4 regions of the Pantoea agglomerans genome follow, and region 3 is predicted to be linked to each of the others. Evidence: predicted binding sites of a transcription regulator. Region 3 holds the regulator's gene; each other region holds the start of a gene.
What was found. The regulator LexA, encoded in region 3, represses DNA repair genes until DNA is damaged. The targets are predictions, from matches to a motif close to TNCTGTATGTACATACAGNA.
Positions count from the first base shown of each region.

Region 1 (7,554 bases), 2.0 Mb from region 3:
TGCTCTGTGCTTAAATCTTTTTAAATGGTTATTTTTATTATTATTTTGTATATTTCAAAGTCTCCCTTATGGAAATAGCATGTTGAATATAAAAATCAACCATAAATGGCAAACGTTAATATTTCATAGAGTATACTAAAATCTTACCGTTTGTGATAGAAATGATTTTTTTGAAATTTTTGGTGGTTTTTATTTGATAATATATTATTTAATATTAAAGTCTTAGGCAGAAGATTTGGCTTCGAAGAACGCACTTGGCCGGTAACGTTCTTTTAGAAACAATTTTAGTTGATGATATCATATTATTATTAAGTTTTCTATAATAAAATAACAAAAGCAGTTTTCTACGTGAAATATATAAAATTATGATTTATTCCAGTAAGGAATTATCAGCTATTATAATACTTATAGGTTATGTCAGAAGTTTTGACAATAAAATGACACCCAGATGAAAATACACAAAACCGCAGCCGTGCTGCTGCTCTCCGCCTGCGCCACTAAGCAGTACCCGCAGGTGTCCGCGGTAACGGATGAGGAAGCGGTGTCGCTCAACTGTCAGGCGCTGGAACAAGAGATCGCCAAAACGCACGATATCCAGCAGAAGATTGCACAGACCGGCAGCTTTGACTTCCTTACGGTGCTGGGCTTTATGGGCGACCTGGGTATCGGCAACGGGCTCGCCCGGCACAACGCCAGTGAAAAAGCGAAATCACGCCTCTCTGAACTGCAGACGCTGCGCGATGTGAAATGCCTAACGACGACGGATTCAACGTCCCAGGCGAGGGGAGTTATTCGTTCCAGCTAACAGGACGACGCACGCGAGGCTTGTCTTTAGAAATGTTATATCATAACATTTTACACTCTTTCACCGATGGAGGGTAAACATGTTGTCGATAAAAAAAAGTGTTATCGCCTTGAGTATGGTGGCGTTCGGCGGACAGGCTCTGGCTCACGGCCACCATTCGCACGGTCCGGCGCTGTCGCAAATGGAGCAGAAAGCGGCTGTGGGCGAGTTTGTTAATAAAGATGTCAAAGATCGGCAGCTGACGGACTGGGATGGCGTATGGGAATCAGTTTACCCGCTGCTTGAGCAGGGAAAGCTGGATCCCGTCTTCGCGAAGAAGGCACAAAAGGATGGGCACAAAACGGTTGATGAGATCAAAGCGTACTATCGCAAAGGCTACGCCACAGATATTAACCGGCTGGAGATTGAAGACGGGGTTATCGCATTCTACCGCGGCGACAGCGTAGCATCCTGCCGCTACAGCTACGCCGGACATAAGATACTTACCTACGTCTCCGGGAAAAAAGGGGTTCGCTATCTTTTTGAGTGTCGTGATACAAACAGCAAAGCGCCTAAATATGTGCAGTTCAGCGATCATATTATTGCCCCGCGCAAATCGAGCCATTTCCATATTTTTACCGGCGATATCTCTCAGGAGGCGCTGCTGAAAGAGATGGATAACTGGCCAACCTATTATCCCTGGCAGCTAACGCAGCAGCAGGTGGTTGATGAAATGCTGCACCACTAATATTACTTAATGCTGCGGTAAAAATGTAATACCAGTCTGTATCGCCGGTATAACCCATATCGATTATTCCAGGGCGAGAAAGCTTGTCTGACGCTATTCAACCAGTCGACGTGTCGCAGGCCTTGCTGCATCAGCTCCTGTGCTGAAAAGCCTCGCCTGCGCAATTAAACGCAGCAGAGAAGATGAGTGCAATAGTATTAACTACAGGTGACCATTCTCTTACTGAATTAAATATATTCCGGCGACGATAGCGCTGACTGAGATAATATGTAGCAGTTCGGTCATGAGCATTTCCTCCAGTGCAGTCTCTTATTTCATTGAAGAAGCCAGAAAGCGATCCGTCAATAAACAAAATTAAATTTATCCGCGCCCATGAGGGGAGCCTCTGGCGAGCAACGGGCGGAGCACCTCTTACAGGATAAGCCAAACGGTAGGGGCGTAATGTTTTATCTTTTACGCTTCGTTCACGTTTCAGCGAGGCAGGGCGCCCGATAAAGCGTCACATCGCTAAACTGAATATACCCAATACGGGTAACTGGAGGTGCGTATGTCAGAACGTCCCGATGATAGCGATCCCATCCCCGGCGACGGCCAGGTCCCAGGCAGCGTAGAGGATATCCCTGGCGGAGATGAGGACGAGATGCCAGAAGATGACGAGTATCTGGAAGATGACATTGAGGATGAGGATGAAGATGAGGATCAAAATCTGAATCCCTGATCGGTAAGCCGTCTGCGGACGGCTTTATTTCTTTAGTCGCGCGCAAAAAATTGCCCGCGTTAGTCAGCGGGCAAGCCCAATTAAGCAGAACTCTCGTTTGCATTACGTAAAGGGTATGCGCATAGCGCCCGATCATCTTCTCACCGGCGCCAGGAGAAAGAAACGCAACAGAAGCGATTCGTCACAGGAAATTCTTATGGGCAAAAAAAAGCCCGCTCGAGGCGGGTAAAAATCGTTACATGGAATCATCCATCTACTAATCAAGACACCGCTCTACGGCTAAGGTTCGAGCGAAGCGGGTTGTTTTTCTTCTTTTTACTGCGACGTAGCGCGATAGCGACGCCACTCTACCAGCGTTCCGAGCACAGAGAGCGCCTGTTCAGACGAGCACAGTAACGGGTAATCTTCGTTCAGAGGTACCAGCTCAAAGCTGTTATGGCTGCGCGCGCGATATTTACGTAGCGCATATTCACCCTCTCCATATAACGCCAGCACCAAATCCCCTGGCTGCGGCGGCAACTCCGGATCGATGAGCAGCAGATCGCCCCGCAGGCATTGCGGCGCCATTGCGCTATCCCACAGCGTCAGGGCAAAGCTGGTGGCCGAATAGCTGCAATCGCTGGCTATCCGCCGCACGATATCAACCTGCGTCGCCTCGGCCAGCCAGTCGCTAATCTGTTCTCTCTCCAGCAAAGGTAGACCCACTGGCATCTGCATTTGTACAGTAAATACCGGCCCATCCCCGTCAACCAGCCATGCGGGCGCGCAGCCCAGTACCTCCGCGAGCCGCAGCAGGTTTTCTCCGCGCGGCAGCGTTTCCTCTTTTTCCCACTGTGATATCGCCACATGGGAAACCGAAATTTTTTCCGCGACTGCTTTCTGCGTCAAATTCAGTGCTTTACGTCGGGAGCGAATACGCTCGCCCGCTGTTTCTTTTTCCATCGTCTTGACATCTCCTGAGAGCCAGACTTAAGTATACTTAAGCTGTGAATTTAAGCAATCTTAAGTTTCGGCGAGGGAGGCGCTTTGCGTATTACGCCTGACGTCAGCAGCCGTTACCCGTCAAGGTTCAGAGGTGAGGCATGGAAAGTAGTTTGATTACCAGTGTTGGCGCGCTAGTTCTTGGGGGCGGAGCGGCCGCACTTTTCTGGAAACCGCTTATCGCGGGCATAGCTTCAATTGTCACCAGCAATCGTGCCGGTGGGGAAATCATTACCAGCTATAAGGAGCAGGTCTTACTGCTGAAGGAGAGCAATGCGCTGCTCCGTCAGGAAAACGATGATTTACGTGTACGCCATGACACTAATTTACGGCGGATATCAACTCTGGAAACCGATTTGCGCTTAATCAAAAACGCGCTCGGCATTCTGGTGGTAATGACCGATGCCGATCAAAACAGCAAGTTCCGTAATGAAATTGACAGGCTGATTTCTACCTTAGAGGAGCATAGCGATGGCAGAGATTCACAGTGAAATAAGACCAGTGACCCACAAACGTAAAATCATGCTGGGCGTGATGATGCTGGTGATGTCGATGGTATGCGTTGTGATGACCATCCTCTTTTTACACGTCAGCAACACGGCTAACCGACAGGTCGAGGATATTCGGCGCGAGGCCCGCGAGTCCGCAGCAAGGCGCGAAGCCAAAGTGGATGAGCTGTCGAAGCAGGTCTCCGTGCTGCAGAAAAAGCTGGATACGCTGCCCGATCAGACGGTCGACAAGGTAAAACGCGTCGTCATACAGGATGAGACTTCTGCGAAGCCGTAACAGGAGAGCCCTATGCGAATTTTCAACCTGATTGGGGAAGGCTTTCATGCCCTCCGATCGTTTATTATCACTAAGGAGTCTGCCATGACCGATACCAGCATCATTAACTCAACCGCTCCAGCGGCTGACGCCGAGCTGCCGCAGTTTGCGATACCGGACAGCAATGTACCGACCGATCCGCAGCTGCAGCGTTTATCTTCTCCCTCAACGGTGGCGCCAGCGACTTCTGAAGAGACGCCAGGGGAAACCCACGCCGCGCCTGATGCGACGGCGCAGCATACGCCGCCGGCGAACAGCGATCAGAGCGCGACGCCGGACGCTGCGGCTGTTCAGCCTGCAGAGCAGAGCGCGGCACCAGACGCCGCCGCCCAGCCCGTTGAGCAGAGCGCGACGCCGGACGCTGCAGCTGCCCAGCCTGCAGAGCAGAGCGCGGCACCAGACGCCGCCGCCCAGCCCGTTGAGCAGAGCGCGGCACCAGACGCCGCCGCCCAGCCCGTTGAGCAGAGCGCGACGCCGGACGCCGCAGCTGCCCAGCCTGCAGAGCAGAGCGCGGCACCAGACGCCGCCGCCCAGCCCGTTGAGCAGAGCGCGGCACCAGACGCCGCCCAGCCCGTTGAGCAGAGCGCGACGCCGGACGCTGCAGCTGCCCAGCCTGCGGAGCAGAGCACGCCCCCGGATGCGGCCGCTCAGCCCGTCGAGCAGGCTGCTGCCGCCAACGCGTCACCCCAGGCGCAGGCACCCGTGGCGGATACCGCTACCCAGCAGGCCAGCGCGCAGGCGGTTAACGCTGCCGAGCGGGCCGCTGCACCCGCAGCCCAGTCTGGCAGCGATGTGGCCGCTGCGCCTGCCGCACAGCCAGCTGAAAAAGAGGAACAAAGCGAATTCAGCGCCGGCGTTAAAGATTTCGGCGCCGCCTTTGATTTCGTACAGCAAGGGATTGAGCATCTGGGTTCGGCGGCGAGAAAAGAGCTGTTTGAACTGGCGCGTAAATATCTGTAATCACTGAGCGGCACGACATGAAAAAGGGGACATTGCGTCCCCTGTTTTTAGAAAATAATCGTACTGCTGCCTGGCCCTGTCTCTTGCCGCAGGGTAAAGCGGATAGTCATCTTCATATCTTTTACCGGCTTGTTCTTCTCATAGCGCCACTGACTGACGGCAGCGATAACATAAGGCTCAAACAGCCCACGCGGCTCTGACTGCAGAATCCGCATTTCGCTCACCTTTCCTTGGGCATCGACGTCAAAAGCGAAGCTGACGAAGCCCGCAATGCGGTGGCTCCAGGCGTAGTAGGGATAAGAGGGACGCACCTGCTTAACCACGTTGGGTTGATTAACGGCGTCAGGTGGCTGAGTGGCGCAGGCGGAGAGCAACAGCGTAGCGATAAGCAGGGCAGGGAATTTCATCTTAACGTCCTGTTAAAACGGCAGTAAGCAGCAATAATAGCGTTGCTCTTGCCAGCTCGCGAGGATCTCCCCGCTTCACTTCCGATTATTCTTAAGGCGGCTTCGTTATAATCCACTACCTTTAATCATTCACGCGAGATATTTATTGGTTAAAACAGCAAAAGGAAAAACAGCATGAGTGATTCAGTGGAAACGAAAAGCAAAACTGACTACCTGCGCGATGTAACCTCGCAGCTGAAAGAGATGCGCCACTATGCGCAAACCAATACCGAAACGCTCTCCAGCCACTGGCTCGCGTTTGATGCCGGCGAATATAAAGACCCGGAATTTGCCGCACGCATTGATGCGCTGCTGAACAAACAGGGCACGCTGCTGGATGATCTAGAGGCCGCGATTCAGGATATAGAGATCGCCATCAACCACAGCGAGCAGGAGAAGTAATCCTGCTCCCGACGGTGGTCGACGCTTAGTCGGCCACCAGCCACATTTCCGCCTCGTCAAACATCTCTTCGACAATGCGCGCCACCGTCGCCTTATCGTTCTTGCTCAGATCGGTTTCGATGGCGTTGCGCTCCATCGGTTTTACGCGCACCTCAGCATCTGGAAAGACGCGCTGCACGCGCTTTTCCAGCTCAGCTAAAATGATCTCACGCGCGCCAGGCAGGCCGGCGACGTTACGCTTATCGTAAATCAATTCCACAAACATACTGGTATTCCATACAGGGAAGAAATTCGCTGGCACATCATACTGTAAATCCAACCAGTGACAAGTCTCTCAGGCGCATTAGCGGCTTTTTTTTCGGCGCACTACGCAAACGGGTGCTGGAGAGCTAAAGGTGGAAGAAAAGAGACGGAGAAGAGGGGGCCGATCAGAGGAAAAAATCAAACCTCTGGAGGTGGAAATCCAGCAACACCTCCAGAGGCGGTGCAAAAGCACCATTCGTTCAAGGACAATCACGACCGAAGTCGTGCAGTAAACTTATACAGATTTGATCAACTTGTACAATTTTTTCCCGAACTATTTTACTGGTTGGAGGTGTTACCGTTATCCAGAGCTCAAAGCTCGTTCTTAATGCAGAACTCTTCCCAGGTCATTCCCAGCGATTCAGCGTGCGATTTCAGATAGTTTTCAATGGCTTCGGCAGCGACCGCTTTGTCCGGCTCGGCCAGCTGGATCGAAAAAATCATGCCGTCGAGATTTTTCTGGCGCAGGAAGGCGGCGTAAATACGTTCCGCATGCCATTCGCGCAGCTGGCGCAGCGACATATTGGCGTGGCGCGCATCGCTCTCCGTCAGTTCATCGAGCGCGGCCTGAAAGTCGGCATGTGCGGTAAAAAACATCTCGCGCGCCTGCGCGTAATAGGCTTCTGGCGTTTTCATAAGGTTTCCTGAAAGAGTTAAGGTGGTGCAGGGCACCAGTGTAACTCAGCCTCCAGCCCTTGTCAGGACGCGGTCAAGACGTGGTCGGGTGGAAAAAAAGTGGCCGCGCGACGCGAAGCAGGGCGCAGACAGCTTGCGGAAAGCAGGCGAAAAATTATAACTTAGCCGCCATTGAAGCGATCTCAGGGATTAACGATGAAAAAGTGGATGCTGACGGCCGCGCTGGCGCTGGCCGGTTGTGCGCAAATCAACAGCTATCAGGATGCGGTGCAGACGCCAGCGCCCGCCAGCCTGCAGGGGACCTGGCAAACGGTCGGCCCGCAGAGCGGGTTACGCAGCGATCGCGCGCTGGGCACGCTGATTGTCAATGCGGACGGCAGCACGCTTGACTGCCGCCAGTGGATGCGCGTTATCGCCAAGCCAGGCAAGCTGACGCTGCTCAGCGGCGATTACGTTAACGTCAATCGCCAGTCGCGTGTGATGCCGTTAGAGCTGGATGGCAGCGAGCTGCGCTATGACGGGCTGACGCTGCGTAAAGTCGAGCGTCCAACGATAGAGTGCCAGCAGGCGCTGGACGAGGTGGCAAAACAGCCGAAAGCGGCGGTTATCCAGAATATCGAACCGGAAATCATGAAGTCCGCCATCACCCAGGCGAACGAAGCGAAGTCGTAATGCTATAGCGCCTTATTCCGTCCCGGCGACGGAATAAGGCGCGTCACGTTACTCCGCCAGCACCCAGACGCTGACGCTG
Region 1 is NZ_CP083809.1:1,611,600-1,619,153, forward strand. Features, by position in the region: gene LB453_RS10235 (hypothetical protein) at 449-805, shown strand; gene zinT (metal-binding protein ZinT) at 885-1,532, shown strand; gene LB453_RS10245 (hypothetical protein) at 2,080-2,250, shown strand; gene LB453_RS10250 (helix-turn-helix domain-containing protein) at 2,566-3,192, opposite strand; gene LB453_RS10255 (hypothetical protein) at 3,333-3,722, shown strand; gene LB453_RS10260 (hypothetical protein) at 3,703-4,017, shown strand; gene LB453_RS10265 (hypothetical protein) at 4,102-5,016, shown strand; gene LB453_RS10270 (TonB family protein) at 5,064-5,423, opposite strand; gene LB453_RS10275 (hypothetical protein) at 5,598-5,864, shown strand; gene LB453_RS10280 (DinI-like family protein) at 5,890-6,129, opposite strand; gene LB453_RS10285 (DUF6388 family protein) at 6,480-6,803, opposite strand; gene yedD (lipoprotein YedD) at 6,999-7,475, shown strand; gene amyA (alpha-amylase) at 7,524-7,554, opposite strand, start outside.
Region 1: LB453_RS10280 (DinI-like family protein) is a predicted target of LexA. The motif match lies at 6,393-6,412, and genes of this name have one in related genera.

Region 2 (7,554 bases), 540 kb from region 3:
CCATGTGCGCCACAAGCTGGCGCACGTGCTCTGGATCCCGGTGGAGGGCGATCGCGCGATCCCGCTCGCACAGCGCCGCGTCGGCGCGCCGCTGCTGTGGAGTCCGAACGAAGAGGAGGATCGCAGGCTGCGCCACGACTGGGAGGAGCTGATGGATATGATCGTGCTGGGCCAGGTCGAACGCATCACCGCGCGCCACGGTGCCTGGCTGCAGATCCGGCCGAAAGCCGCCAACAGCCGGGCGCTGACCGAGGGCATCGGCGAACACGGCGAGCCGATTATGACGCTGCCGCGCGGTTTCTACCTGAAAAAGAGCTTCACCGCCCCGCTGCTGGCGCGTCATTTTTTACTGTAAGTTCATTGATGCGGATGCGTATAATCGCCGTTTAATTTTCGTTTAAGATTGAGTGTGCGCATGTTTGAGTGGATAACCGATCCCAACGCCTGGCTGGCGCTGGGCACGCTGACCATCCTCGAAGTGGTTCTTGGCATTGATAATATTATTTTCCTCTCTCTGGTGGTGGCGAAACTGCCTAAGCATCAGCAGGCCAGCGCGCGTCGTCTCGGCCTGATGGGCGCGATGCTGATGCGTCTCGCCCTGCTGGCCTCTATCGCCTGGGTCGCGCGGCTGACCCATCCGCTGTTTACCCTGTTCGATCACGCCTTCTCCTGGCGCGATCTGATCCTGCTCGGCGGCGGTCTGTTTCTGCTGTGGAAGTCGAGTATGGAGATCCATGAAACCATCGAAGGCGGCGAAGAGGAGCATAAAACCAATGTGCACTCCTTCCTGGGCGCTATCGTGCAGATCATGCTGCTGGATATTATCTTCAGCCTGGATTCGGTGATTACCGCCGTTGGCCTTTCCGATCATCTCTTTATTATGATGGCGGCCGTGGTGATCGCCGTGCTGATGATGATGTTTGCCGCGCGCGCCATCGGCGAGTTTGTCGATCGCCATCCGTCGATCAAAATGCTCGCCCTCTCCTTTTTAATTCTGGTGGGTTTTACCCTGATTCTGGAGAGTTTCGCGGTTCATGTACCAAAAGGTTACATTTATTTCGCCATGTTCTTCTCCATGGCCGTTGAGTGCCTGAACCTGATGCGCACTAAGAAAAGCGCGACGTAAAATGTCAAGGGCGGCTACGGGCCGCCCTTTTATTTTCAGATTCATGCGATAACGCAAAGCGCCAAAACGATTTATTACTACACTTTTTGCAGTTAATGCCGCTGGCCTCTGACGAGGCGACGCGGCCCACTGGCTGACGGGAGTGAGAGGAATAAGCGTGATGAAAGAGTTGGCGGGCGTAGCAGTGTTGATGTTTGCCGCCGTTACACTGAGCGGATGCAGTTCAGATTATGTAATGGCAACAAAAAATGGCCAGATGATTATGACGGAAGGCAAGCCGACCATTGATAAAGAGACCGGTCTGGTGAAATATACCGATCAGTCCGGCCATGAAGTGCAGATCAATGGCGACGAAGTGTCGACCATTATTGAGCGTTAAGTGCCATTTCAGCTCACCTGTCCCGCAATTTGTCCGGACAGGTGATTTCCCCGATTTTCCCCACTTCCTTCCCCGCTGATTCACGCGCTATAGTCCCACAGGACACACCATTACATTCCATAAAAATAAGGAAGACGGCTATGCACTATCACCGTATCCCCCATAGCACGCTGGAAGTGAGTCAGTTGGGGTTGGGAACCATGACCTTTGGTGAACAGAATAGCGAAGCCGACGCCCACGAGCAGCTCGATTTCGCCATCGCCAGCGGCATTAATTTTATCGATACCGCTGAAATGTATCCGGTGCCGCCGCGCCCGGAAACCCAGGGGTTGACCGAACAGTACATCGGCAGCTGGCTGAAGAAGCGCGGCAGCCGTGACAAGGTGATCCTCGCCAGCAAAGTGGCGGGCCCGTCGCGCGGCGCGGACGCGTCGATTCGCCCGAATCAGGCGCTGGATCGCAAGAATATCCGCGACGCGCTGGACGCCAGCCTGAAGCGCCTCAACACCGACTACCTCGACCTTTACCAGCTGCACTGGCCGCAGCGCCAGACCAATTACTTTGGCAAGCTGGGCTATCAGTACAGCGAGAACACCATTCCCGTTACGCTGCTGGAGACGCTGGAAGCGCTGGCCGAGCAGGTGCGTGCCGGTAAAATTCGCTATATCGGCGTGTCGAACGAAACGGCCTGGGGCGTGATGCGCTATCTGCAGCTGGCGGAGAAGCACGAGCTGCCGCGCATCGTGACCATTCAGAATCCCTATAGCCTGCTGAACCGCAGTTTTGAGGTGGGCCTGGCGGAAATCAGCCAGCATGAAGGCGTTGAGCTGTTGGCTTACTCCAGCCTCGCTTTCGGCACCCTGAGCGGCAAATATCTGAACGGCGCGAAACCAGCCGGGGCGCGCAATACGCTGTTCAGCCGCTTTACGCGCTACAGCGGCGAGCAGTCGCAGCTGGCGATTGCCGAATATGTGGCGCTGGCGCAGAAGCATCGCCTGGATCCGTCGCAGATGGCGCTGGCCTATGTGCGTCAGCAGCCGTTCGTCGCCAGCACCCTGCTGGGCGCCACCACGATGGAGCAGCTGAAGACCAATATCGACAGCTTCAACCTGACGCTGGACGCGGAGGTTCTGGAAGGGATTGAGGCGATTCACCGCCGCTACACCTATCCGGCACCTTAAGATGCGCAGAAGGCACAATGGCTTAGCAAGCGGATAGCCTTGCCCGCAGAGCAAAGCGTCCCGCGCCAGGGACAAAAACGCCGTGCGTTGGCCCGATACGGGCGCACCTCAGGGATGAGGTGCGTACTGGTTTTTCCCTGTCTGACTACAGCCCCAGCAGCAGCTGCCGCTCAAGCTGCGGATCGAGCAGCGTTACGTGCAGCCCGACCAGCCGCACGCCGCGTCCGGCGCGGCGCTCATCCCAGGTTTTGCGCGCCACCGCGATCAAATCCTCTTTGTTCAGCTCCGGCCAGATATGCTCCTGCGTCGTCAGCTGAAAATCGTTGAACTTCAGCTTCACCCCCTGCCGCGCGATCTGCCTGTCGGGCCGCACCTGCGTCAGGCGGCGCTCCAGCTCCGCGTAAAGAAAATCGATAATTTCCAGGCAGGCGTCCCAGCTGTGAATATCCTCCGCCAGCGTGCGCTCGACGCCGACGGATTTGCGCTCGCGCTCTACCACCACGCCGCGCTCGTCGATGCCGTGGCTGCGCTCCCAGAGCACGCGGCCAAACTTGCCGAAGCGCTTAAGCAGCTGCGCCACGTCGGCTTTCTGCACGTCGGCGCAGGTATGCAGCCCCATCTCCTCAAGCTTTTTCGTTGCCACCTTGCCGACGCCCGGGATCTTCGCCAGCGGCAGCGACAGCAGAAAGTCGGGCATCTCCTGCGGCGTAATAACGTACTGCCCGTCAGGCTTATTGAGATCGGAGGCGATCTTGGCGAGAAACTTAATCGGCGCGATGCCGGCCGAGGCGGTCAGCCCCGTCTCGCGCTGAATGGTGGCGCGGATCTCGCGGGCGATCAGCGTGGCGGAGCCGTGGCAGTGCGGGCTGTCGGTGACGTCCAGATAGGCTTCGTCCAGCGATAAGGGTTCGATTAAGGGGGTATAGCGCAGGAAAATCTCGCGGATCTGCTGCGACGCCTCTTTGTAGGCGTCAAAACGTCCCGGCAACAGCTTCAGATGCGGGCAGAGCTTTAGCGCCATGGCGGTGGGCATCGCGCTGCGTACGCCAAATTTGCGCGCCGGGTAGTTGGCGGTGCTGATCACGCCGCGCCGTTCACGGCTGCCGCCGATAGCAATAGGGATATCGCGCAGCGCCGGGTTGTCACGCATCTCCACCGCTGCATAGAAGCAGTCCATATCGACATGTATGATTTTCACGCTTGCCCGCCATCCGCTTTTCGTCACGCCTTATGATACTGTATAGATGTACAGATGCAAAAGCGCCGCCGTCAGTCCGCCGCGTCAGGCGGCTCTGAAAAGCGGATTTACCCCTCTTCGCCACTAAAGTTTACAAATTTCTGGCCGTCATATCTTGAGGAATACGCGAATTTACCGGGCGGCGTCTTGATAAAAAAACAGACAATGCTAATGTTGCGCTGCGGTAGCGGAGTTTTCCGATAATGCAAGTCCCAGACGCCTCTCGCGTCATCGTTCTCTTCACTCAAGGTATACACAGCATGGGCAAAATCGCACTTCTGTTTGCGATGATTTTGATGCCAGCCCTCAGCATGGCAATGACTCCCGAGCCGACGCAGCAGATGTCGACGCCGGTGAGCAAAGAATTAAAGAAACAGCTACTCGGCACGCCGGTCTATATTCAGATTTTCAAGGAAGAGCGCACCCTGGAGCTTTACGGCAAAATCGGCAACGAATTCCGCCTGCTTGATACCTACCGCATCTGTAACTTTTCCGGCGGCCTCGGCCCGAAGCGCCGCGAAGGGGATTTCAAAAGTCCGGAAGGTTTTTACAGCGTCAGGCTCAATCAGCTCAAGCCGGATAGCCGTTTCTATCGCGCCATCAACGTCGGTTTTCCTAACCAGTACGATCGCGAACACGCCTACACCGGCAACTACCTGATGATCCACGGCGACTGCAAGTCGATTGGCTGCTACGCCATGACCGACGCCTACATGGATGAGATCTTCACCTACGTGAACGCAGCGCTGCGTAACGGCCAGTCAGAGGTGAATATCAGCATCTTCCCGTTCCGCATGACCGACGCCAATATGCAGCGCCATCGCTACTCCACCTACGCCAGCTTCTGGCGCGAGCTGCAGCCGGGCTATGCCTGGTTTGCGAAATACCATCAGCCGCCAACGGTCAACGTTGCCAGCGGCAGCTACGTGATGAACAGCGGCAGCCCGGCGATCGTCAATCCCGAAGCCGCCTCTAAATCATTCCTGGCGCTCTCCAAGGCAGAATAACGCCCACTCGCCTGGCACGATCCGCTGCCAGGTTTCATTGGTCGTCAGCGGCTGCGTCGCAATCACCGTCACCACGTCGTTGGCGGTGGTGTGCTGCTGGAAATCGATCTCCACATCCTGATCGAGCAGCTGCGCTTTGCCAAAGGGCGCGCGGCGCGTGATCCAGTAGAGATTGGTCGAGCAGAACGCCATCAGATAGCGCCCGTCCGACAGCAGCATATTGAACACCCCTTTCTGCCGCAGTTCACCCGCCAGTTGCGCCACATAGCGAAATACCGCCGGCCAGTTGGCAGGCGTGCGCGGATAGCGCGTCGCCAGCTTGTGCAGGATCCAGCAGAACGCCTTCTCGCTGTCGGTTTCGCCGACCGGGCGAAAATGGCCGGTTTCCAGCTGGCGATAGCCCTTTAGCTGACCGTTGTGGGCATAGGTCCAGTTGCGTCCCCAGAGTTCGCGGGTGAAAGGATGGGTATTCTCCAGCGAGACCGGCCCGCGATTCGCCTGGCGGATATGCGCCACTACCGAATGGGACTTAATCGGATACTCCTGCACCAGCCGCGCCACAGGTGAGTTATAGCTCGGCAGCGGATCTTTAAAGGTGCGGCAGCCCCGATCTTCATAAAAGGTAATGCCCCAGCCATCTTTATGCGGCCCGGTTCCGCCGCCGCGCTGCACCAGGCCAGTAAAACTGAAACAGATATCGGTTGGAACGTTGGCGCTCATCCCGAGCAATTCGCACATAGCTACCGCCTTAGTCAGAAAAGCCGCCAGCCAGCAAGATGGCGGCTGAACCCTTACTTCACCATCTCTTTTTCGATCAGCAGCATCAGGATATGGATAACTTTGATATGGATCTCCTGAATGCGGTCGGCGTAGCCGAAGTGCGGCACGCGAATTTCGATATCCGCCGAACCGGCCATCTTGCCGCCATCTTTGCCGGTCAGGGCGATCACCTTCATGCCCTGCGCCCGCGCCGCCTCGATCGCCTTGATGATATTGGCGGAGTTGCCGGAGGTCGACAGCCCCAGCAGCACATCGCCCGGACGCCCTACCGCTTCGATATAGCGTGAGAAAACGTAATCGTAGCCGAAATCGTTGCTGACGCAGGAGAGATGGCTGACGTCAGAGATGGCGATCGCCGGGTAGCCCGGACGGTTTTCGCGGTAGCGGCCGGTCAGCTCCTCAGCGAAGTGCATGGCGTCGCAGTGCGAGCCGCCGTTGCCGCAGGAGAGCACTTTTCCGCCCGCTTTAAAACTGTCGGCCAGCAGCACCGCGGCGCGCTGGATGGCGTGAATATTCGCCTCGTCGCTAAGAAAGTTATTAAGCGTATCCGCTGCTTCATTCAGCTCGGAGCGAATGATGTCCTGGTACATAGGGATGTCCTTGTTAGTAAAAGAGTGACTTTGCAAGTTTAACGGAATGGCGGGTTGGCGCAAAGCGCGCGCCGCGCGAAAGCCTGCGCCGCCAGCGCAGCGGATTTAACGATTTTGTGAGTAAGGTTGTAATTGCGATGTAAACAAATTGCTAATTAACCGCCAGTGTCATACACCTCTACAGAGAACAGGTCAGACCTCTTACTACTTACGGAGCCGTGATTATGATGGTTGTGTCGATCCTCGCGACGCTGGTATTAATCAGCGCCCTCTTTTATCACCGCGTCTCTCTGGCGGCGAGCAGCGCAATTTTACTGTTGTGGACCGCCGCCTGGTCCGCGGCGCATATCTGGACGCCCTGGCTGCTGCTGCCGCTGGCGATCCTTCTGCTGCCGTTTAACCTCCCTTCCCTGCGCCGCTCGCTCTTTTCGAAACCGATGCTGCAGCGCTTCCAGAAGGTGATGCCGCCGATGTCGCGCACGGAAAAAGAGGCGATCGACGCCGGCACCACCTGGTGGGAAGGCGACCTGTTTCAGGGCAAGCCTGACTGGCAAAAGCTGCATAACTATCCGCAGCCACGCCTGACGCCCGCCGAACAGGCCTTTCTCGACGGCCCGGTGGAGGAGGCGTGCCGCATGGCGAACGATTTCGCCATCACCCATGAGATGGCGGATCTGCCGCCGGAGCTGTGGGCCTACCTGAAAGAGCAGCGTTTCTTCGCCATGATCATCAAGAAAGAGTATGGCGGCCTCGAATTCTCCGCCTATGCCCAGGCGCGCGTGCTGCAAAAGCTGGCGGGCGTGTCCGGCATTCTGGCGATTACCGTCGGCGTGCCTAACTCGCTTGGCCCAGGGGAGCTGCTGCAGCATTACGGCACCGACGCGCAAAAAGATCACTATCTGCCGCGTCTGGCGCGCGGCGACGAGATCCCCTGCTTCGCGCTGACCAGCCCGGAAGCGGGATCCGACGCCGGGGCGATCCCCGATACCGGCGTGGTCTGCATGGGTGAATGGCAGGGCAAGCAGGTGCTGGGCATGCGTCTCACCTGGAATAAGCGCTACATTACGCTGGCGCCGGTGGCCACCGTGCTGGGCCTCGCCTTTAAGCTCTCCGATCCCGATCGTCTGCTGGGCGAAACCGAGTCGCTGGGCATTACCTGCGCCCTGATCCCCACCAGCACGCCGGGCGTGGAAATCGGCAAGCGCCACTTCCCGCTTAACGTGCCGTTTCAGAACGGCCCGACGCGCGGCAAAG
Region 2 is NZ_CP083809.1:3,196,806-3,204,359, forward strand. Features, by position in the region: gene mutH (DNA mismatch repair endonuclease MutH) at 1-355, shown strand, start outside; gene LB453_RS18040 (TerC family protein) at 416-1,126, shown strand; gene LB453_RS18045 (YgdI/YgdR family lipoprotein) at 1,287-1,505, shown strand; gene LB453_RS18050 (NADP(H)-dependent aldo-keto reductase) at 1,646-2,686, shown strand; gene dinB (DNA polymerase IV) at 2,832-3,863, opposite strand; gene dpaA (peptidoglycan meso-diaminopimelic acid protein amidase) at 4,184-4,930, shown strand; gene LB453_RS18065 (class II glutamine amidotransferase) at 4,901-5,668, opposite strand; gene lpcA (D-sedoheptulose 7-phosphate isomerase) at 5,722-6,300, opposite strand; gene fadE (acyl-CoA dehydrogenase FadE) at 6,525-7,554, shown strand, end outside.
Region 2: dinB (DNA polymerase IV) is a predicted target of LexA. The motif match lies at 3,921-3,940, and genes of this name have one in related genera.

Region 3 (7,554 bases):
CTGGCCCAGGTTACGTAGCTTGCGCAGGCCGCGCACCATCTGCATAAAGCCTTCTTTCTCTTTCGCCGCGCCGCGCAGCTCTTTGGCGTAAGTACCCACTTCCATGACGTGCTCATAGCCGATATAGATCGGCACCAGCGTAATCGGACGTTTGCCGCCGCGCAGCATCGCCTGCAGCGTCATCGCCAGCGTGCCGGTTTTCGGATCGAGCAGGCGACCGGTACGTGAGCGCCCACCTTCAACGAAATACTCGACCGAATAGCCGCGGCTGAACAGCTCGCCGAGATATTCACGGAATACGGTGGCGTAGAGTTTATTGCCTTTAAAGGTACGGCGAATAAAGAACGCGCCCAGGCGACGGAAGATCGGACCGGCGGGCCAGAAGTTCAGGTTGATGCCCGCGGCGATATGCGGCGGCACCAGGCCCTGGTGATAAAGGACGTAGGAGAGCAGCAGATAATCCATATGGCTGCGATGGCAGGGCACATAGACGATCTCATGGCCATCTTCCGCCAGCTGGCGCACGCGTTCGCCGCCGTTGACGTTGATGCCCTGATAGAGACGGCTCCACAGCCAGCCCATGACGCGATCGGTGACGCGGATCGCCTCATAGGAGAAGTCGGCAGCGATCTCTTCCATCATCTCAACGGCGTTTTGCTGCGCCTTCTCATGGGAGAGCTTTTTGCTGCGCGCCTCTTCTTCCACCGCTTTTTCAATCGCCTTGGACTGCAGCAGCTTGTTGAAGAGATCCTGTCGCGCCGGCAGACGCGGACCAACCGCGGCTAAACGCTGGCGTGCGAAATGAATACGCGCCACGCGCGCCAGTTTCTGCGCGATGGATTTGTCGGTGCCGTGCTGCGTCGCCATCCAGCGCAGCGAGACGGTTGGCGAAAAGCGCACAAAGCTGTCGCGGCCGTGCCAGACGATAGCGAAAAACTTCTCAACCCCGTTAAGCTCGCGCAGGTGCGGCGCATCGTCGCCCTGAACCTCGCGGCCGGGCGCGCGGCCAAACATCACCGAAACCGGCAGCATCTGGATATCGAGCTGAGGGTTGTTACGGTGCAGATCGAGATACTCGTGAAAAATCTTCACCGATTCGGTATTCGGCCCAAAAGCGGGGAATACGCGCGGGCCGTCGTGAATAAACACGTGGCGCGGCAGTATCGAGCCGTCAATCTCCAGTGGTGACAGCGGATCGGGCAGATTATGCTTCAGACACTGCTGGCGCAGCGTCAGCAAATCCGCCTTGGAATCGTATGGCAGCACGTACATAATCGGCCGCGTTGGATCGAGTCCATGTTCGGAAACGGGATCGCCCGGAATAGCCTTCGTTTTTACCAGAACAGAGAGTGGTAAATTCAACAATTTATAATAAAGTTTACGCCAACCTGACATAGACAACATGAAGCCTCTTGTTAGCAAAGCGCCGCAAGCATATCAGAAAGTGCTGCGAAGATCTGTGGTGGTGCCAAACGCACCTGGCCCAGACATTGACGTCAAACAACCTAAAGGGTTCCCTCGCAATGGCAAGTAATACCACCGGTTTGCTCAGGATTGTAAAAGCGGCAGGCTACTCGTGGCAGGGGCTGCGCGCCGCCTGGCAGCATGAAGCCGCGTTTCGTCAGGAGGCCACGGCCGCCATCGTCGCTATCGCTATCGCCTGCTGGCTGGATGTCGACACCGTCGCGCGCATCCTGATGATTGGATCGGTGGTGCTGGTGATTATTGTCGAGATCCTCAACAGCGCAATCGAAGCGGTGGTCGACCGTATCGGCCAGGAGCGTCACCCGCTGTCGGGACGAGCGAAAGATATGGGCTCCGCCGCCGTTTTGCTCGCTATTATACTGGCGCTGTTCATCTGGATCGCGCTGCTCTGGACGCATTTGCGGTAGGCTTTCCACAATGGCCCAAACGGCTGTTATTTCCCTGGGTTTTGGTTTTCATTTCACCAATACCTGTATATACTCACAGCGACTGTATAAACAACCAGGGGGCGGGATGAAAGCATTAACCACCAGGCAGCAACAGGTTTATGACCTGATTCGCGACCATATCAACCAGACGGGCATGCCGCCAACGCGTGCGGAGATCGCCTCGCAGCTGGGGTTCCGTTCCCCCAACGCCGCCGAAGAACACCTTAAAGCGCTGGCGCGTAAAGGCGTTATTGAGATCGTTTCTGGCGCATCACGCGGCATTCGCCTGCTGATGGAAGAGGAAGAGTCCAACGGGCTGCCGTTAATCGGCCGCGTCGCCGCTGGCGAGCCGCTGCTGGCTCAGGAACATATTGAGACGCACTATAAAGTCGATCCCGACCTGTTTAAGCCCTCTGCTGATTTCCTGCTGCGCGTTGCCGGTATGTCGATGAAAGATATCGGCATTATGGATGGCGATCTGCTTGCGGTGCATAAAACGCAGGATGTGCGTAACGGTCAGGTTGTTGTGGCGCGTATCGATGACGAAGTCACGGTAAAACGCTGGAAAAAGCAGGGCACCGTGGTTCATCTGCTGCCGGAAAACAACGACTTCGAACCGATTATCGTCGATACCCGCACGCAGTCGCTGACCGTTGAAGGTCTGGCAGTGGGCGTGGTGCGCAACGGCGAGTGGCTCTGACCGCTCGCCTTCAGACGCCTGTATCGCTTCGCCAGGCGTCTGTACGATAATCTTTTCACGCGCCTCCTCCTGCGGCTAGCGCCGCATTGAGGCCGCCTCGCTCCTTTTTACGTTTTCAGGCATGGACCGGCTGATGCGTCTCTTCTCTGCTGACGATCGACAACTCTGGCGGCTGGCGCTGCCGATGATCCTCTCTAATATCACCGTGCCGCTGCTCGGCCTGGTGGACACCGCCGTTATCGGCCATCTCGACAGTCCGGTTTACCTTGGCGGCGTAGCGATTGGCGCGACCGCGACCAGCTTCGTCTTTATGCTGTTACTCTTTTTACGCATGAGCACCACCGGCTTTACCGCGCAGGCCTTTGGCGCGCGCGATGCGCAGGCGCTGGCGCGCGCCCTGACGCAGCCGCTGCTGATGGCGCTGCTTGCGGGCCTGCTGTTTATTCTGCTGCGCGATCCGCTTAGCGCGCTGGCGGGTCGGCTGGCGGGGGGCAATCCCCAGGTGCTGGAGCAGGCCGCCATCTTTATCCATATTCGCTGGCTCAGCGCGCCGGCAACGCTGGCAAATATGGTTATCCTCGGCTGGCTGCTGGGCGTGCAGTATGCCCGTGCGCCGGTTGTGCTGCTGGTGGTGGGCAACACGGTAAATATTCTGCTCGATCTCTGGCTAGTGCTCGGTCTGAAGTGGGGCGTGGCCGGCGCGGCGACCGCGACGGCGCTGGCGGAATATGTCACGCTGGCGGTAGGGCTGGCGATGGTATGGCGGGTTCTGAAGCTACGCGGCATATCAATGACGATGCTGAAGAGGAGCTGGCGCGGCGATATCCGCCGCCTGCTGCGCCTTAACCGCGACATTATGCTGCGCTCCCTGCTGCTGCAGCTCTGCTTTGCCTCGCTGACGCTTATCGGCGCGCGCCTGGGGCCAGAGATCGTCGCCGCCAATGCCGTCCTGCTGATGTTTATCACCTTTACCGCCTATGCGCTCGACGGGTTCGCCTATGCGGTGGAAGCCGTTTCCGGCGAGGCCTATGGCGCGCGCGACGGCGACAGGCTGCTGTCGGTATGGCACGCCGCCTGTCGTCAGGCGGGCATGGTTGCGCTCGCCTTCGCGCTAATCTATGCGGCGAGCGGTGACGCTATTGTGTCGATGCTGACTTCGCTGGCGTCGCTGCAGCAGCTGGTCGATCGCTATCTTATCTGGCAGATCATTCTGCCGCTGGCTGGCGTGTGGTGCTATCTGCTGGACGGGCTGTTTATCGGCGCGACGCGCGGGCGCGAAATGCGCAACAGCATGGCGGTGGCCGCGCTCGGTTACTTCCTGACGCTGCTGACCTTGCCCTGGCTGGGCAACCACGGTTTGTGGCTGGCGGTAACGGTTTTTCTTGCGCTGCGCGGCGTTTCGCTTTGGTGGATCTGGCGGCGCGAATGGCGCCTAAGCCGCTGGTTTGCAAACTGATTATCGCGCGCAGCGGCAGCCTTAACGCGCTGCGCTAAACAGATTATTCTGTATTTCTGCGGCAGTTGCCGATTCGTCTACTATAATTAACTTACAACAGCGCGACACAGCAGCGCTTTGTATTGTCGTATCACCATTATGTGGTGGTATGTAAAACTAAGGATGACGTGGAGGTCTGACATGAACAAAGACGAAGCGAGCGGTAACTGGAAGCAGTTTAAAGGTAAATTCAAAGAAAAATGGGGCAAGCTGACCGACGATGACATGCAGGTTATCGAAGGCAAACGCGATCAGCTGGTCGGCAAAATTCAGGAACGCTACGGTTACGCTAAGGATGAGGCCGAGAAAGAGGTCTCAGACTGGGAAAGCAATAACAAAGATTACCGCTGGTAATCTTCTCGCTCAGGCCTCGCCTGAGCGACCGGCACAGGGACGTGCTGCTTAGCCTCTTCTTCCGCGCTTTTTCCCTTCTGATTCATGATCGTGCCCGCAGCTATCCTTATGCGTACAGGCTTCAACTTCCGCACAGCTCATGCAGAGACCGTGCGCCTCAATCACGCTGTGCCGTAGCGTAAAGCTCGCCTCGCCAGCCAGATCGGCAATAATATTCTCTACGCCCTGCGCCTGCTTTTCCGTGACCGCCGCGCAGCGATCGCAGACCAGCATCACTGAGGTATGCGCCGGCGCTTCAAAATGGTGGCAAACCACATAGCTGTTGTTTGACTCCACGCGGTGAATAAAGCCCTGTTCCAGCAAAAATTCCAGCGCGCGATAGACCGTCGGCGGCTTTGCCTGTGGCTCGCTGGCGCGTAGCTGATCCAGCAAATCATAAGCGCTAATCGATCCATGCTGCGCAGCCATCAGACGTAACACCTCAGCGCGCTGCGCTGTCAGGCGCACCCCGCGTTGCAGACAGAGCTTCTCTGCCTGGGTCATGATTTTATCTGGCGTCATTGTCGACATGGTGATTCTCCGCTAAAAACGAGATGTTATCTTATCACACCCGATGCGCTTGCGCTCAGGTTGCGCGCTTTCAGAGCCGAACCTGTCATCTTCCATTAATATCAATACATTAGGCTGGCCGCTGGCTGGTGAACTCGCTTCGCTAATGCTAATCAGTGCCAACATTGTTAAGACATAAATTAACAAAAAGAGAGTTTTGCTTTACAACTCACCAGGTTAAGCACTAATGTTCAAGAGGCCTTAAGCAACTGCTGGCCTCAATATCCTTTTTGATTATCCCCCTAAATAATAAAAGCGCCGATTTGTAGCTAAAACATCCAATCCGGCGAATAACAGTGCTGTTTCAACTGAATTCACAGCAATGAACCGTTAGCCGCGATACACAATAGCGCTAACGACAAATTCCGATGATGAATGTTTTCCTGATCAAGGTGATGGCAGACAAATGGCGAACAAAACCACCCGGCGCTCTGCGCTTTTATATCCTGCTGTTTTAAACGCGCTCTTTCTCTCCTCTTCCGCGATGGCTGCGGGAACCTGGTATGACGCGCGCAACGACGCGATGGGCGGTACCGGCGTCGCCTCCTCGACGTGGAGCTCCGCCGTGCTGGCGAACCCGGCGCTGATGACGCGTGCGCAGCCGGACGACAATGTCGGCATTATCTTTCCCTCTGCTGGCCTGCAAATTACCGATAAAGACAAGATGGTCGATAAGGTCGATGACATCAGCGATACCGTTAATCGCTATCGTGACGTTATCAACGGCCTGACCTTCCGCGACTATCTTAACGGCTATCCGCAGCTTAAAGCGGCGTCACGGGACGTGGCGAACCAGCTGCGCGATCTGCGCGGTAACAAGGCCAACGGTACGGCGGGCGTCGCGCTGGCGGTTACGGTCCCTAACGAAACCCTGCCGTTTGCGTTTATCACCAAGGCGTACGGCACGGTTCACCTGCGTGCCAACGTGGCGCAGAGCGATATCGACTATCTTAACGGCGTAGCGGACGGCACCCGTATTCCCGTACCGGGCGACCAGAATAATTTGCGCTCCAGCGCAAACGGCCTGGCGGCGCTGGTCACCGATTACGGTATCGCCGTGGCGCACGAGTTTAACGTGGCGGGCCATCCGGTTTCGCTCGGCGTGACGCCGAAAATTCAGAAAACCTGGCTCTATAACTACACCGCCAGCATCTACAACTACGATAAAAACGACCTCAACGGCAGCCGCTACCGCAACGATAATACCGGCTTTAACGTCGACGCTGGTTTAGCGACGCCGCTGGGCGATAACTGGACGCTGGGCGTTACCGGGCAGAACCTGGTGTCGCGCGATCTGAAGACCAAAGAGACCAACGGCTATCGCGACACCTACCAGATCCGTCCGCTGGTGACCTCTGGCCTCTCCTGGAGCGGCGGTCCCTTTACCGCGGCGCTGGATGTGGATCTCACCGAAACGAAACGCTTTAAGTCGGAAGAGAGCAGCCAGTATGCTGGCGTCGGTGGGGAATACCGTGTGCTGGACTGGCTGGCACTGCGCGCTGGCTACCGCGCGGATATGAAATCCAACGATGAAAATGTCTTTACCGCCGGTTTTGGCGTATCGCCGTTCAGCAATGCGGTGCATCTGGATCTGGCTGGTTCAGTGGGCGACAACAATACCTGGGGCGCGATGATGCAGCTCGGGTTTAACTTCTGATCGGCGATGCTTAGCCGTCTCTAAACCGGGCGACGCAGAGTCGCCCGGCACCCTGTTAATGTGCTATCATTGCGCAGATTATCATCACCCTTAACGGATTTTCTGCGCTTCATGAGCAACTCTTTCTCCTCGCAACGTTTTTCCATCGCGCCGATGCTCGACTGGACCGACCGACACTGTCGCTATTTTCATCGTCAGCTGACCGGCGACGCGCTGCTCTACACCGAAATGGTCACCACCGGTGCCATTATTCACGGCAAGGGCGACTATCTGGCCTACAGCGAGGCGGAACATCCGGTTGCGCTGCAGCTTGGCGGCAGCGATCCGGCGGCGCTGGCCCAGTGCGCGAAGCTGGCAGAAGAGCGTGGCTACGATGAGGTGAACCTCAACGTCGGTTGTCCCTCCGATCGCGTTCAGAATGGGCGTTTCGGTGCCTGCCTGATGGCGGAAGCTTCGCTGGTGGCTGAATGTATCGACGCGATGCGTCAGGTGGTTTCAATACCGGTGACGGTAAAAACCCGCATCGGCATCGACGATCAGGACAGCTACGCATTTTTGACCGATTTTGTCGGCACCGTCGCGCAGCGCGGCGGCTGCGACACCTTTATTATCCACGCGCGTAAAGCGTGGCTTTCCGGCCTGAGCCCCAAAGAGAACCGGGAAATCCCGCCGCTCGACTATCCACGCGTCTATCAGCTGAAGCGTGATTTTCCTCAGCTGACGCTCGCCATCAACGGCGGCGTAAAATCGCTGGAAGAGGCCAAAGTCCATCTGCAGCATCTCGACGGCGTAATGATGGGCCGTGAGGCCTACCAGAATCCCGGCC
Region 3 is NZ_CP083809.1:3,734,538-3,742,091, reverse strand. Features, by position in the region: gene plsB (glycerol-3-phosphate 1-O-acyltransferase PlsB) at 1-1,395, opposite strand, end outside; gene LB453_RS20580 (diacylglycerol kinase) at 1,524-1,892, shown strand; gene lexA (transcriptional repressor LexA) at 1,999-2,613, shown strand; gene dinF (MATE family efflux transporter DinF) at 2,747-4,069, shown strand; gene LB453_RS20565 (CsbD family protein) at 4,250-4,462, shown strand; gene zur (zinc uptake transcriptional repressor Zur) at 4,511-5,032, opposite strand; gene LB453_RS20555 (conjugal transfer protein TraF) at 5,478-6,728, shown strand; gene dusA (tRNA dihydrouridine(20/20a) synthase DusA) at 6,840-7,554, shown strand, end outside.

Region 4 (7,554 bases), 990 kb from region 3:
GCATCGCCGTATAAAGCGCCTGCGCGGTGGCGAGGTCGAGATCGCGCGCGTGATTTTTGCCGCGCCCGATCTCTTTAATCACTTTGTTCAGTTCCATTCTTCGCTTCCGGTCAGGGGCCGCGCCAGGCGGCGGCCAAAAGTTAGTCAGTGGTTAACGCTTCGCCGCCGGACGCCGGGTGGGACGCCGTTTATTACCGGTCAGCGCCGGCGCGCGTTTCACCTTCAGCGCGGCGGGTGCCTCCGGCTGCTCAATAGGAAACACCGGCAGCGCGGCCAGCAGGCGGCTGCCGTAGGCTTTGCTCAGCAGCCGACGGTCATAGATTACGATTTCGCCGTAGCACTGATGACTGCGGATCAGGCGTCCTACCTGCTGTATTAGCGTAAAGGAGGCGCTCGGCAGGCTTTGCACCTCAAAGGGGTAGCGATTCAGGCTCTTGAGCCATTCGCCCTCGGTCAAAATTACCGGACTGTCCACCGGCGGAAAAGCGATTTTATGAATATGTACCTGGCTCAGCAGCTCGCCTTTTAAATCCAGCCCTTCGGCGAACGACTGCAGGCCGACCAGAATGCTGGTCTCGCCCTGCGCCACCCGTTTGCGGTGCAGCTCCACCAGGCGCGAGCGCGGCTGATCGCCCTGCACCAGCATGGTCAGGCGCAGCTCCGGCAGCTGCGCAACGAACTGCTGCATGGCGCGCCCGCTGGCGAACAGCACCAGCACCCCTTTATGGGTCTCTTTTTTCATCTGCTGGCGGAAAAAGGCCGCCATTTCGGCGATATGTTCCGCCTCGTTAGCCAGCAGCGGCTCATAGCGCATCTGCGGGATCACCAGCTTGCCCTGCTCGACATGGTTAAAAGGCGAGTCGAGCGCCACGAAACGGTCACCGGCTTTCTCGCTCAGGCCGGACATCTCCTGCAGGCGGCCGAAGCTGTTGAGCGAGCGCAGCGTGGCGGAGGTCACCACCACATGGGGGATTTTGCGCCACAGCAGTTTCTCCAGCTGATCGCTGACGCGAATACCGGCGCAGTGAAACAGCAGATGCGGCTGCCCGTCGCGCAGCTCACGCGTGATCCACTTCGACACCGGCGCGCCCGACGCTTTCGGCATTGCCGCCAGCCGCCACAGCTTGCTGACCGATTCGAACCAGCCGAACTGGCGGTTAAGCTGCAGCAAATTGCGGTGCAGGCGCATCAGATCGACGCTGCCGGTCTGTTCGCTGAGGGCGTTAATTAATCCTTCTGCCAGCCCGCGCAGCGCGTCACTTAGCTTAAACAGGCGCGCGCAGAGCGCCAGCAGCTCTTCAGGCAGCTCGCCCAGCACGAAGCGAAACTCGCCCGGCTGATTGTCGGCGGGCAGCAGCGGATTGAGCGCCTGGCTCAGCGTGGTCAGCAGCTCGCGCAGTTCCTCGCAGTGCGCCTTGAGGCGCTCTGGATTGCTGAGCGGCGGCGGCGATTTCGGGCGCATCTGCGTCATAATACCCTCGACCAGCCGCACGAAGAGATCGAGCTGCAAACTGCTCCAGCCAGGCGTGACGTCGGCGCTCATCTCCAGCGCGTCGCGCGCTACCTCCGGCAGATGGTGACCTTCATCCAGCACCAGCATCAGGTGTTTCGGCGGCGGCAGCACCGACTCATTCTCCATCGCCGCCATTACCAGCGCGTGGTTAGCCACCACCACATCTGCCTGCTCGATTTCACGGCGGGCGACGAAGAAGGGACATTCGCGATACCAGCGGCAGTGCGAGCCGAGACAGCTCGCCTTGTCGGTAGAGAGACGCTGCCACAGGCTGTCGCTGATGTTCTCTTCGCTGTGATCGCGCAGTCCGTCCCAGGCGTAGCTGGCGAGCGACTTCTCCAGCCTGCCGCACTGCGTCTGCTCTTCCTGAGTGCCGCTCACCGCCTCGTCGTCGAGATAGAGCAGCAGATCGCCCTGCTGATCGTCGCTGGCGGCCAGCGCCGCCAGATTGCGAGGGCAAACGTAGCGCCCGCGCCCGAAGGCGGCGGTAAAGGTGAGATCGGGAATAATCTTTTTTAACAACGGCAGATCTTTAGTAAAGATCTGATCCTGCAGCGCCACGTTGGCGGTGCTGACGATCAGCGTCTTCTCTTCGGCGCGGCTTGCCGCAATGCCGGGGATCAGATACGAGAGGGTTTTGCCGACGCCGGTCGGCGCCTCAATCGCCAGATGGCGCGCGTCGTCGCCCGCCAGGCACTTCGCCACTTCGGCGATCATCTGGCGCTGCGGCGCGCGCGGAATAAAGTCCGGCACCTGCTGCTGTAGCGCCTTATACCACTGCGCTATCTGGCTTTTAATTGCTGCTGTCAGGGCCATAGTCGTTTTACCGCCGGGTGAAAATGGCCTGTATTTTTACACAGTAATCCGCCAGCGTCAGCTTTGGGGCGCATTTTTTCGCGCCGTCTCGAAGAATTACGCAGCGGAAAAATCTTGTCGTAGCCAGCAGCCGGGCTTCAGCGCTATGGTGTCGCATCACCACCGTTCTCATAAGGAAGAAGAGATGAGAGTTTCCCGCCGCGCCGTTACGGCTGTCTGCGCCCTGCTGCTCTGGTCGGCGCAGGCCGCCGCGCAGCCAACATATCAGCTGGAAAAGGTGGTGGAGCTGAGCCGCCACGGCGTGCGCCCGCCGACGCCGGGCAATCGCAAAGAGATCGAGGCCGCCACCCAGCGTCCCTGGACGCTATGGAGTACGCGCGACGGCGAGCTGACCGGCCACGGCTATGCGGCGGTGGTGAATAAGGGGCGCTGGGAGGGCGAACATTATCGCCAGCTCGGCCTGCTGCCCGCGGGCTGCCCGCAGCCGCAGGATATTTACCTGCGCGCCAGCCCGCTGCAGCGCACCCGCGCCACCGCCGAGGCGCTGGCAGACGGCGCCTTTCCCGGCTGCGGCGTGCCGGTGCATCGCGTGGCGGGCGAAGCCGATCCGCTGTTCCAGACCGACGCCTTCGCCGCGACGGCGATCGATCCCGCGCAGCAGCTGGCGGCGGTCACGGCAAAGGCGGGCGACCTGGCCGCGCGTCAGCAGGCGCTGCAGCCCGCTATTCAGGCGCTGAAGCAGGCGGTATGCCTCTCCGATGACCGCTGCGCCCTGTTCGATCAGCCCTGGCAGATCCGCCAGAGCAAAAGCGGCCACGCCTACATCGCCGGCCTGAGCGTGATGGCGAGCATGGCGGAGACGCTGCGCCTCGCCTGGAGTGAGAACCTGCCGCTCAGCCAGATCGCCTGGGGTCATATCACCCGCGCCGCGCAGATTACCGCTATCCTGCCACTGCTAACGGCGAACTATGATCTCAGCAACGACGTGCTCTACAGCGCGCGAAAGCGCGGCTCAATCCTGCTGGATACCATGCTTAACCATATTGCGCGGGATGACGCAGAACCAAACGCGCGCTGGCTGCTGCTGGTCGCTCACGACACCAATATCGCTATGGTGCGCACCCTGATGGGCTTTAGCTGGACGCTGCCCGGCTACGCACGCGGCAATATTCCGCCCGGCGGCAGCCTGGTTTTTGAGCGCTGGCGCGACAGCGCCAGCAACCAGCGCTTCCTGCGCGTCTATTTTCAGGCGCAAAGCCTGGATGATCTGCGCCATCTGCAGCCGATTGACGCCGCGCATCCGCTGCTGCGCCAGGAGTGGCAGCAGGCGGGGTGCCGCGCGACGGCGGAGGGAACCCTCTGCCCGCTGGCGAGCGCCGTGCGCACCCTGAGTCGGCAGATTGACCAGCAGGCGGTGACGCCTGTCAGCTATGCGCTGCCCTGATCATCCAGCCGCTTGCCCATGCACTGTGATTGCGGCATCGCGGTATAAGGTCCGTACGCGGCAATGGGCTGATAGCCGTGGCGCGCGTAAAAAGCCAGCGCGCGCGCGTTGATGCGCCGCGTTTCCAGCCACAGCTGCCGATATCCCTCCCGCCGCGCCTGTTGCTCAAGAAAGTGCAGCAGCGCCGCGCCAGCGCCCCGGCTTCCGGGCAGCGCGAACATGCGTTTAAGCTCAGCCACGCCGGGCTGTAACGGGCGAAAGGCGCCGCAACCGATCGGCTGCCGCAGCCCATTGCGGGCCACGGCGAAGCAGCGTCCCGGCATCATCATCTCCGCCGCATTAAAACGGGCGCGGCCGCTGCTGCCGGTTAGCTGCGTCAGGGTGTCAGAAAGCTGATCCAGCAGCCAGCGAGCGTCGGGGTGGTCCACCTCTTCACGCGCTACCAGAATCATGGCAGACGCGTCAGCGGTTTAAACATCACCGTTGTCGCCTCCAGCTCGCCCGCGATCGATTCGGCGTAGTCTGGAATCGAGCCGGCGATCTGCCAGCCGAGCGACAGATAGAGCTGCGTGGCGACATCGCCGCTGCGGGTGTCCAGCACCAGCAGCGTTTTCCCCAGCGCCTGCGCCCGCTGCTCGGCCAGCTGCATTAGCTGGCGCGCAATGCCCTGCCGTCGGGCGGCGGGATGCACCAGCAGCTTGCTTATCTCCGCGCGATGGCGGCCGTTGGGCATCCCGGCCGCGCTCAGGGTTAGCGTGCCGACCACCCGCTGGTGCTGGCGCGCGATGATAAGTTCATTCTCGCCTTCGGCGAGGCTGGCTGCGCGCTGCTGCCAGAAACGCGCCATCACCGTGCGGTCCTGCGGATCGGTAAAGCCGATGCTGGCACCGTCCGCCACGCACGCCTGCAGCAGATCGCTGAGGTGACCCTGTTCAATGCGCGCCTGCTCTGCATTAATCCATTCATAAGTCGTCATGGTTTGCACACCGCCAGCAGATAGCGCGCGCCGTCGGTGAGATGCGCCTCAAACGCCGAGCGGCCGGTCAGGTGAAAACGCAGGCAATCGCCGCTCTGTAAGGTCCAGCTCTGGCTCTCCATGGTGACGGTCAGACCGCCCTGCTGCAGCCAGATATGCTGCTCCAGCCCCTGAACAGGGGGCGCATCGTAATCGATACGCGCGCCCGGCCGCAGCTGGCCTTCCACCAGCTCAGCCCGGAAGTGCGCGGCGGGCGGCGAGACGTTGCGGCGCACGAAGCCGCTTGCGTCGTCGCGCCATACCGGCTGCTGTTCCGGCGTCAGCAGCAGATTGACGCGCTCTTCTACTTCACTTAGCAGCCGCGACATGGTAAGACCATAGGCGACGCACAGGCGATTCAATAAGGCAGCCGTTGGGCTGGTTTCGCCGCGCTCAATACGCGACAATGACGCCCGGCTGATGCCGGTCGCGGTGGCAAGTTCATCCAGCGACCAGCCGCGCTGAACGCGGAGTTCCGCCAGGCGAGCCGCAAGGCGTTGTTCAGTCTCTTCAGTCAGCATGATTCTTATCTCATATTTGGGAATAAAATCTCATATGTGAGATTAAGCGTGAAACTGACGCCAGGGTCAACTTGTACATTTAAAAAACATTTGTACAAGTTGATCCTGTTGGTTAAGGTTATTGGATCGCAGTCAGGAAGTTTGGGGAAGTTATGGCCTTTTACAGTATCGGTGACGTCGCCGAACGCTGTGGAATAAACCCAGTCACGCTGCGCGCGTGGCAACGACGCTATGGGCTGTTAAAGCCGCAGCGATCGGAGGGTGGACATCGTCAGTTTGATGACGAGGATGTGCAGCGCATCGAAGAAATTAAACGCTGGATCGAAAGCGGCGTGCCGGTAGGTAAAGTCAAAGCGCTGCTCGAAGGCGAAAGCGTCAACGTCCACGACGGCTGGGGCAATCTGCAGGAAGAGTTGATGAGCGTGCTGCGCCACGTCAAGCCCTCAAAGCTGCGCGCCAAAATCGCTACGCTCGGGCGGGAAAACCCGGTGGATGCCCTTATCGATCACGTCATTATGCCGGTCCGGCAGAAACTTGGTCTGGATCAGAACACCGCGCGCGTTATGAGCAGCCTGCTGGACGGCGCGCTGATTGACTATGTCGCCTTCTGTCTGGCCGGCAGCCGTAAAAAAGCAGGTAAAGACGCGCTGATCCTCGGCTGGGCGGTCGAGGACCGCACCCGCATCTGGCTGGAGGCCTGGCGGCTCTCGCAGGAGGGCTGGCGGCTTGACGTGCTGGCAGAGCCGCTCGATCTGCCGCGACCCGAGCTTTTTCCCGGTCAGACTATCTTTGTCTGGACCGGCAAAAAGCTTACGCGTCGCCAGCAGGAACAGCTGACGCACTGGCAGGAGCAGGGATATACCATTCGCGCTCACGAAACGCGCTTTCAGTAAAACGCACGCAGGGCCCTTTTCGCCTCGCCCTGCCCGCGTTATTATCCCCGCCTTTCCGGCTTTAATCAGGTTTCCGCATGAACTGGCAAAAAATCTTCTTCGCAACGCTGTTTTTCATTATGGCCGTCGGCGGCACCGGCGGGCTGATGCTGGTCGGCTACACCCTTATTCTCCACTCACGCTAAGCCAGCGCTGCAGGCGCTCAAACAGGCGGTCACTGACAATTGCCAGCAGCGCCACCAGCAGCGCGCCCTGAATAACGTAGGCGGTGTTGAAGCCGCTCAGGCCGATGATCACCGGCGAACCGAGACTCTCCGCGCCGACGGTCGAGGCGATGGCCGCCGTGCCGATATTGACAATCACCGAGGTGCGCACCCCCGCCAGTATCACCGGCGCAGCCAGCGCCAGCTCTACCTGCCATAAACGCTGCCATGCGCTCATGCCGACGCCGTCGGCGATCTCCCGACTGCTGGCGGGCACGCTATCGAGTCCGGCCAGCGTGCCCTGTAAAATCGGCAGCAGGCCGTAAAGCAGCAGCGCCACCACCGCCGGCCAGGCGCCAAACCCCATTACCGGCACGGCGATCGCCAGCACCGCGACCGGCGGAACCGTCTGTCCGGCCGCGACGATAGTCTCTACCATCGGCCGGAAGCGGCGTCCTGCGCGTCGCGTCACCAGTACGCCGCCGCCGACGCCCACCAGCAGCGCCAGCGCGCTGGCGGTCACCACCAGAAAAAGATGCGCCAGCGCCAGCTGTAAAAAGCTCTCCTGCTGATAGAGCGGACGCGCCTGCTCGGGGAACCACCAGGCGAAAAGCGGTCCGCTGTAGGGCAGGCCAAGCAGCAGCGCCATAAATAAAACAATCAGCCAGAGCAGCGGGTCTTTTAGCCAGCGCATTATTGTCCCTCGCGCAGGGTCAGCAGATCGCTGAAGTAAAGCACGCCCAGCGGCTGCTGCCGCTCATCCACCACCGGCAGTTTATCGGCGCGCCGGGCGATAAACTGCGACAGCGCTTCGCGCAGCGACTGCGCGGCCGCCAGCGGCTCCCCCTCCAGCCACTCGCCGCGCCGCGCCGCGTTGCCTACCTGCCCCAGCGACAGCAGACGCACCCCCAGCTCGCTTCTGCCGAAGAAGTCCTGCACAAAGTCGTTTTTCGGCTGCGTCAGCAGCGTGGCGGGCTTGCCCTGCTGCACAATCTCCCCCTGATCCATCAGCACGATGTTATCCGCCAGCGTCAGCGCCTCGTCGATATCGTGCGTCACCAGCACAATGGTGCGGCCCGACAGGCGATGGATGCGCAGCATCTCCTGCTGCAGCGCGCCGCGCGTAACCGGATCGAGCGCGCCGAAGGG
Region 4 is NZ_CP083809.1:2,743,080-2,750,633, forward strand. Features, by position in the region: gene ybiB (DNA-binding protein YbiB) at 1-97, opposite strand, end outside; gene dinG (ATP-dependent DNA helicase DinG) at 152-2,329, opposite strand; gene LB453_RS15880 (histidine-type phosphatase) at 2,514-3,773, shown strand; gene LB453_RS15885 (GNAT family N-acetyltransferase) at 3,758-4,225, opposite strand; gene LB453_RS15890 (GNAT family N-acetyltransferase) at 4,222-4,749, opposite strand; gene LB453_RS15895 (helix-turn-helix domain-containing protein) at 4,746-5,309, opposite strand; gene LB453_RS15900 (MerR family transcriptional regulator) at 5,462-6,202, shown strand; gene LB453_RS15905 (ABC transporter permease) at 6,368-7,099, opposite strand; gene LB453_RS15910 (ABC transporter ATP-binding protein) at 7,099-7,554, opposite strand, start outside.
Region 4: dinG (ATP-dependent DNA helicase DinG) is a predicted target of LexA. The motif match lies at 2,356-2,375, and genes of this name have one in related genera.